DNA from 2 places in the Xenorhabdus griffiniae genome. Region 2 is predicted to be linked to the other one. Evidence: predicted binding sites of a transcription regulator. Region 2 holds the regulator's gene; the other holds the start of a gene.
The links. Region 2 encodes CRP, which controls carbon source genes, mostly activating them, when cyclic AMP is high. Its sites were predicted from a motif close to ATGTGANNNNNNTCACAT; they were not measured.
Positions count from the first base shown of each region.

Region 1: the regulator CRP is predicted to act here: its motif matches at 1,328-1,345, upstream of focA (formate transporter FocA).

Region 1 is NZ_CP147737.1:1,786,372-1,790,032, reverse strand. Features, by position in the region: gene ycaO (30S ribosomal protein S12 methylthiotransferase accessory factor YcaO) at 1-988, shown strand, start outside; gene focA (formate transporter FocA) at 1,414-2,271, shown strand; gene pflB (formate C-acetyltransferase) at 2,326-3,661, shown strand, end outside.
Region 2 is NZ_CP147737.1:342,963-346,623, forward strand. Features, by position in the region: gene WDV75_RS01565 (aminodeoxychorismate synthase component II) at 335-910, shown strand; gene WDV75_RS01570 (aspartate aminotransferase family protein) at 1,033-2,250, shown strand; gene crp (cAMP-activated global transcriptional regulator CRP) at 2,311-2,943, opposite strand; gene WDV75_RS01580 (phosphoribulokinase) at 3,500-3,661, opposite strand, start outside.

The sequences.
Region 1 (3,661 bases), 1.4 Mb from region 2:
CGTTGTACTGTTCAATCCTAATAATGGCACCTGTTTTGCCTCCTTTGGTGCCCATCCTGATTTTGGTGTTGCATTGGAGCGCACAGTCACAGAACTGTTGCAAGGCCGGAGCCTGAAAGATCTGGATGTCTTCACGCCACCAAGCTTTGATAATGAAGAAGTTTCTGAACATACCAATCTGGAAACTCACTTTATTGATTCGAGCGGTGTAATCAGTTGGGATCTCTTCAAGCAGGATGCGGACTATGCATTTGCTGACTGGAATTTCAGTGGAACAACAGAAGAAGAGTTCTCCACCTTGATGGGGATCTTCAATAAACTGGATGCTGAAGTTTATATCGCTGATTATGAGCACCTTGGTGTTTACGCCTGCCGCATTCTGGTTCCTGGTATGTCAGATATTTATCCTGTCGAAGATCTGCACATTGCCAATAACATAATGGGAACTCATCTGCGTGATACCATTCTGGCATTGCCGGAGAGTCAATGGCAGCCAGAAGATTATCTGGCTCTTCTCGAACAGTTAGATGATGAAGGTTTGGATGACTTTACCCGTGTCCGTGAGTTATTGGGCATTGCTGTGGGTAAAGATAACGGTTGGAGCAATCTGCGGATCGGTGAATTGAAATCGATGCTGGCACTGGCAGGCAAAGATTTGGAACAAGCCTTGATTTGGGTGGAATGGACACAGGATTTCAACGCTTCCGTTTTCACCACTGAGCGAGCGAACTATTACCGCTGCCTGCAAACGCTGTTACTGTTAACTCAAGAAGAAGATCGCCAACCAGAGCAATATTATCAGGCGTTTGTAAAAATGTACGGTCAAGACACTGTCGATGCTGCTTCAGCAGCCATTGCCGGAGAAAACGGCTTCTATGGTCTATGGTCTGTTGATTCAGAATTAAAAGCATTACCAGCCCATCAAGCATTATTAACTGCTTATGAAAAATTGCAAAAAGCCAAGCGTGAATTTTGGAGCAATAAATAAGCTGTTGTATATGCATTAAACTTCAAGTTGCAATTTACAACACGATACGAAACCTGATTTCTCCCCGCTTCACGGGGGAGAAATCATACGCATCTTGAAGTTAGGTTGGTATATTGTTTATTAACCGTAAAAAGTAAAATACAGGTTAAATATAATTTATTTTGAAATAACAAATAAATGACAATTTAGCCTGTTATTTTACTTTTAAGATCTAAAAGGCTAAAACTGCTTATATAAAATATTCTTATAAATTTTAAAAAATATTTTTCTTTATAAATCATATCATTAATACCGTATCACCTCATTTAAGCGGCTATATCTCATTAGACTTTCGGTCTAATATGATCCATATCAAATTCAGGTCAATCCCCGTTTGTTACTATCAATGCGTGCTATGATTAATTAAGGATAAAGAGAGTGTTAGGATGAAAACTGACAACCCTTTCAATTTATTTTCACCTGCTGTAATGGCACAAATCGCTGATGACATTGGTGTATATAAAGTCAATAAACATCCCGCAGTGACTTATTTATCGGCAATCATGGCAGGTGTATTTATTTCCATTGCTTTTGTTTTTTATATTACGGCAACAACAGGGACCTCTTCCATTCCTTATGGGCTAGCTAAATTAACGGGTGGGATCTGTTTTTCCCTTGGTTTGATGTTGGTCGTTATTTGTGGCGTCGATCTCTTTACTTCCACCGTGTTGACGATCATTGCAAAAGCGACAGGACGTATTACCTGGTCTCAAATGTTCAAAAATTGGATTAACGTTTATATCGGTAATCTGATTGGCGCTCTGTTTTTCGTCGCTTTGGTTTGGTATTCCGGCCAATATGCTGTCGCCAATGGTACTTGGGGACTAAATGTATTGCAGACAGCCGATCATAAAATGCACCACTCCTTTATTGAGGCGGTATGTCTGGGCATTTTAGCCAATCTGATGGTATGTCTTGCTGTCTGGATGAGCTATGCCGGACGCAGTTTGATAGATAAGTTATTCGCGTTGATCCTGCCAATTGGCATGTTTGTCGCCAGCGGTTTTGAACACAGTATCGCTAACATGTTTTTAATTCCATTCGGGATCATTATCAAAAACTTCGCACCAGATGAATTTTGGCTGAAAACAGGGACAACCCCTGAACGATTTCCACAACTTAATGTTTCAAGCTTTATTACCGATAACCTGATCCCTGTCACGATAGGTAACGTTATTGGTGGTGCGATATTGGTTGGGTTGACTTATTGGTTGATTTATTTACGTGGCAGCAAAAAACATTAATTCGCCGCCAAGTCAAGTTTCTTAAAAGTTCCACTGTTAAAAGGTAGAAGTATCATGTCCGAGTTAAACGAAAAATTCTCAGTAGCATGGCAAGGCTTTAACGAGGGTAGCTGGCAGAATGAAGTCAACGTCCGTGATTTCATCCAAAAAAACTACACCCCATATGAAGGAGATGAATCATTCCTTGCGGGTGCCACAAAAGCAACAGACGCTTTGTGGGAAAAAGTCATGGAAGGTATCAAAATCGAAAACCGCACCCATGCACCGCTAGATTTTGATACTGACATTGCGTCTACAATTACCTCTCATGATGCAGGTTATATTGAAAAAGATCTGGAACAAATTGTTGGTCTACAAACCGAAGCGCCACTGAAACGTGCCATTATTCCATTTGGTGGCATTAAAATGGTTGAAGGTTCTTGTAAAGCCTATAACCGCGAACTAGACCCAAAACTGAAACAAATTTTCACTGAGTATCGTAAGACTCATAATCAAGGGGTATTTGATGTTTACACCCCCGATATCCTGAAATGCCGTAAATCTGGTGTATTAACTGGCTTGCCTGATGCCTATGGCCGTGGACGCATCATCGGCGATTACCGTCGCGTTGCCTTGTATGGTATTGATTTCCTGCGTGATGAGAAATTTGCTCAATTCACTTCCCTACAGGAAAACCTGGAAAATGGCGAAGATTTGGAAGCAACCATTCGCCTGCGCGAAGAACTTGCCGAACAGCATCGTGCTCTTGGTCAAATCAAAGAGATGGCGGCTAAATATGGCTATGATATTGCTAGCCCCGCTACCAATGCCAAAGAAGCCGTACAATGGACTTATTTTGCTTATCTGGCAGCCGTGAAATCCCAAAACGGTGCTGCAATGTCCTTTGGGCGTGTTTCTACCTTCCTGGATATCTACATTGAACGTGATATTCAAGCGGGTAAGTTGACTGAACAACAAGCCCAAGAACTGATAGACCATTTGGTCATGAAACTGCGTATGGTGCGTTTCCTGCGTACTCCAGAATATGATGAGCTGTTCTCTGGTGACCCCATTTGGGCAACTGAATCGCTGGCGGGTATGGGTTTGGATGGCCGTACTCTGGTCACCAAGAACAGTTTCCGTTTCCTGCATACGCTATACACCATGGGACCATCCCCAGAGCCTAACATGACCATTCTGTGGTCTGAAAAACTGCCTATTAACTTTAAAAAGTTCGCAGCAAAAGTCTCGATCGATACTTCTTCCCTGCAATATGAAAATGACGATCTGATGCGTCCTGACTTCGACAGCGATGATTACGCTATCGCGTGCTGTGTCAGCCCAATGGTGGTTGGTAAACAAATGCAGTTCTTCGGTGCCCGCGCAAACCTTGCAAAAACCATGCTATATG
Region 2 (3,661 bases):
GACAACATAACTCATTGTTTCTCCCCGCGAAGCGGGGAGAAACAATGAGTATCTTGAAAGGTGATTGGTATAATACGGTATTCGGATAATCATAACTGGTTGTTTGAGTACCGTTTACATTCCCCTTCTTTCTACCATTTCTGCATTGTTACATCATGTTGCATTATAGTAATGCGCTCGCCGTACCACTATTTTAAAAGTGCTTCTGTGGTATGATTAGCCCCCCATTGCTGTTAATACTGCTTTACCTGATTTTACTATTATACAGAATGCATAATACCCCAATGGGGTAGGGCAACTTATAAGACTATAATAATCAGTAGGATATACTCCTATGTTACTAATAATAGATAACTACGATTCTTTTACATTCAATTTATACCAATATTTTTGTGAGTTAGGGGCAGAGGTTTTAGTTAAGCGTAATGATGAGATTCAGCTTAAAGATATCGAAGATTTGGCGCCTACTCATTTAGTCATTTCTCCGGGGCCTTGCACGCCAAATGAAGCAGGGATCTCGTTGGAAGCGATTTCACATTTTGCAGGGAAATTACCCATCCTCGGTGTGTGTCTGGGGCATCAGGCAATAGGTCAGGCTTTTGGTGCCAAGGTTGTTAAAGCGCGTGAAGTAATGCATGGAAAAACCAGTCTGATTCACCATAGCCAGCAAGGGGTATTCAAAGGATTAGATCGTCCATTGACGGTCACGCGTTATCACTCTCTGGTCATTGCCGCAGAAACGCTTCCTGCTTCATTTGAAGTGACGGCCTGGAGTCAGCGTAATGGCGACGTAGATGAAATCATGGGAATACGTCACCGTACTTTGCCACTGGAAGGGGTGCAGTTTCATCCAGAAAGCATTCTTAGTGAGCAGGGACATGAATTGTTGAATAATTTCCTCAGATATTAGTCAGATACCTCTATACTCCCTCATTCTGTTGTTTTTTTATTTGCCCTTAATTGATTTTTTATTCATATTTTATGACTATTATTTCACTTCGAAATGGCAAGTATAAAAATAAGGTGAGGGAAATGGTAGAAAATAAAGCAGCAAATAGAAACACCTATGATCAAGTGATGTTGCCTATTTATGCACCGGCGAATTTTATTCCTGTCAGAGGGCAAGGAAGTCGAGTATGGGATCAACAGGGTAAAGAATACATAGATTTTGCCGGAGGTATTGCTGTTCTGGCTTTGGGGCACTGTCATCCGGCTTTGGTGAACGCCCTGAAACAGCAGAGTGAAAAATTGTGGCATATCAGCAACGTTTTTACCAATGAGCCTGCCTTAACCTTAGCGCAAAAGTTGATTGATGCGACTTTTGCCCAAAAGGTCTTTTTCGCTAATTCGGGGGCGGAAGCCAATGAAGCGGCATTTAAATTGGCACGTCGTTATGCGATTACCCGTTATCATCCGAATAAAACCAAAATCATTGCATTCCATCAGGCATTTCATGGTCGTACCTTTTTCACGGTTTCGGTGGGAGGGCAACCGAAGTATGCCGAAGAGTTTGGGCCTAAACCCGCCGATATTGTTCATGTGCCTTTTAACGATCTGGATGCCGTTAGAGCGGAAATCGATGATCACACTTGTGCTGTTGTTTTGGAGCCAATCCAAGGTGAAGGAGGAGTGACTCCTGCGACAATGGCGTTTCTGCATGGGGTGCGGGAATTGTGTGATAAGCATCAGGCTTTGTTGGTCTTTGATGAAGTCCAGAGTGGAATAGGGCGCACGGGGCAGTTATATGCTTACCAGCATTATGGCGTACAGCCGGATATCTTGACGACGGCAAAAGCACTGGGGGGCGGTTTTCCCATCAGTGCAATGTTAACGACAGATAAAATCGCGGCGGCAATGGAAACGGGCGCCCATGGAACGACTTATGGTGGAAACCCATTGGCTTGTCGTATCGGTTGTGTCGTACTGGATATTATCAATACGCCAGAAGTGCTGATGGGCGTGGAAAAACGGCACGATATGCTCATTCATGCTTTGGAAAAGATGAACCAAAAATATGGTATCTTTCGTGAATTTCGCGGAAAAGGCTTGCTTATTGGGGCTGTATTGAAAGCTGAATATCAGGGCAAGGCCAAAGAAATATTGCAGCAGGCGGCAGAACTGGGATTGATGTTATTAAGTGCAGGAGACAGCATCTTGCGCTTTACACCATCACTGATTATTCCTGAGGACGAAATCACAGAGGGTATGGTGCGGCTGGAAATGGCGATATCCCGTTGGTTAAACAAATAACAGTAAAAAAGCCAGTGCGAAGTAATAGATTGCACTGGCTGAGTTTCGGTTTATTGGGAATTAACGCGTCCCATAAACGACGATGGTTTTGCCATGTGCAGAGATCAGGCTTTGATCTTCCAGCATTTTCAAAATACGGCCAACCGTTTCACGGGAGCAACCCACAATCTGCCCAATTTCCTGACGTGTGATTTTGATTTGCATACCATCAGGGTGAGTCATTGCATCAGGCTGTTTGGCCAAATTGAGCAATGTCTGGGCGATACGGCCTGTAACGTCCAGAAAGGCTAAGTTACCTACTTTTTCAGAAGTGGTTTGTAGGCGACTTGCCATCTGAGCAGATAAACGCATCAGAATATCAGGATTGACCTGAATTAACTGGCGAAATTTCTTATAGGAAATTTCAGCCACTTCACAGGCACTTTTGGCTCGTACCCATGCAGTACGTTCTTGCCCCTCTTCAAATAATCCAAGTTCACCAATGAAATCCCCCTGATTTAAATAAGAGAGAATCATTTCCTTACCTTCTTCATCTTTTATTAGAACAGCAACTGAACCTTTAACAATGTAGTAAAGCGTTTCTGCTTTCTCACCTTGATGAATAAGCGTGCTCTTGGATGGATATTTGTGAATATGGCAGTGTGACAAAAACCATTCAAGAGTAGGGTCTGTTTGTGGCTTGCCGAGAACCATTCGCTTTATCCTCTGTTGTTATTTCTGCCTTTATGATGTGAGAAACTGTCGTTCCTCTTCAGGCTGGCTTTATAAAGTCAATAGCTTAACATATTAGCCTGCTGAAAAACTGACAAGCGGGAATTTTATATGGATTATAAAGATGCCAAAATTTAGGCATATTGATCTTAACCCATATACCTTGCCAGTCCACGCTTGTAACCTTGTTTGTAACACAGGAAAGCGCTTCTGTCTTCTCTTGTATCGCTTCAGCATATTAGACTGACTGCCAGATTACCAGAAATCAGGCAGAAGAGTTGGTTTTATTGATTTTACATTTATATACCTATCGTCTTTCAAGATGTGTTTTATACGCATTAAACTTCAAGCTGCAATTTACAACACGATATGAAACCTGATTTCTCCCCGCTTCGCGGGGGAGAAATTACATGCATCTTGGAGTGAGATTGGTATACAAGGAAAAAATTTTGTCACAAAAAATAACCTGCTTATTTAAATAAAACAGGTAACATTATTTTTTGTTACCTGTTTTATTAAAAATTAAATAGAGATTAAATTACGAGATTTTTTTGCCTTCCAGTAATTGTTTAACAAGCGGTGCCATAATTAATTCCATTGCCAACCCCATTTTTCCACCAGGAACAACGATAGTATTTATGCCGGAAATAAATGAACCCTGAAGCATCGCGAGCAAATAAGGGAAATTAATTTGCGTGAG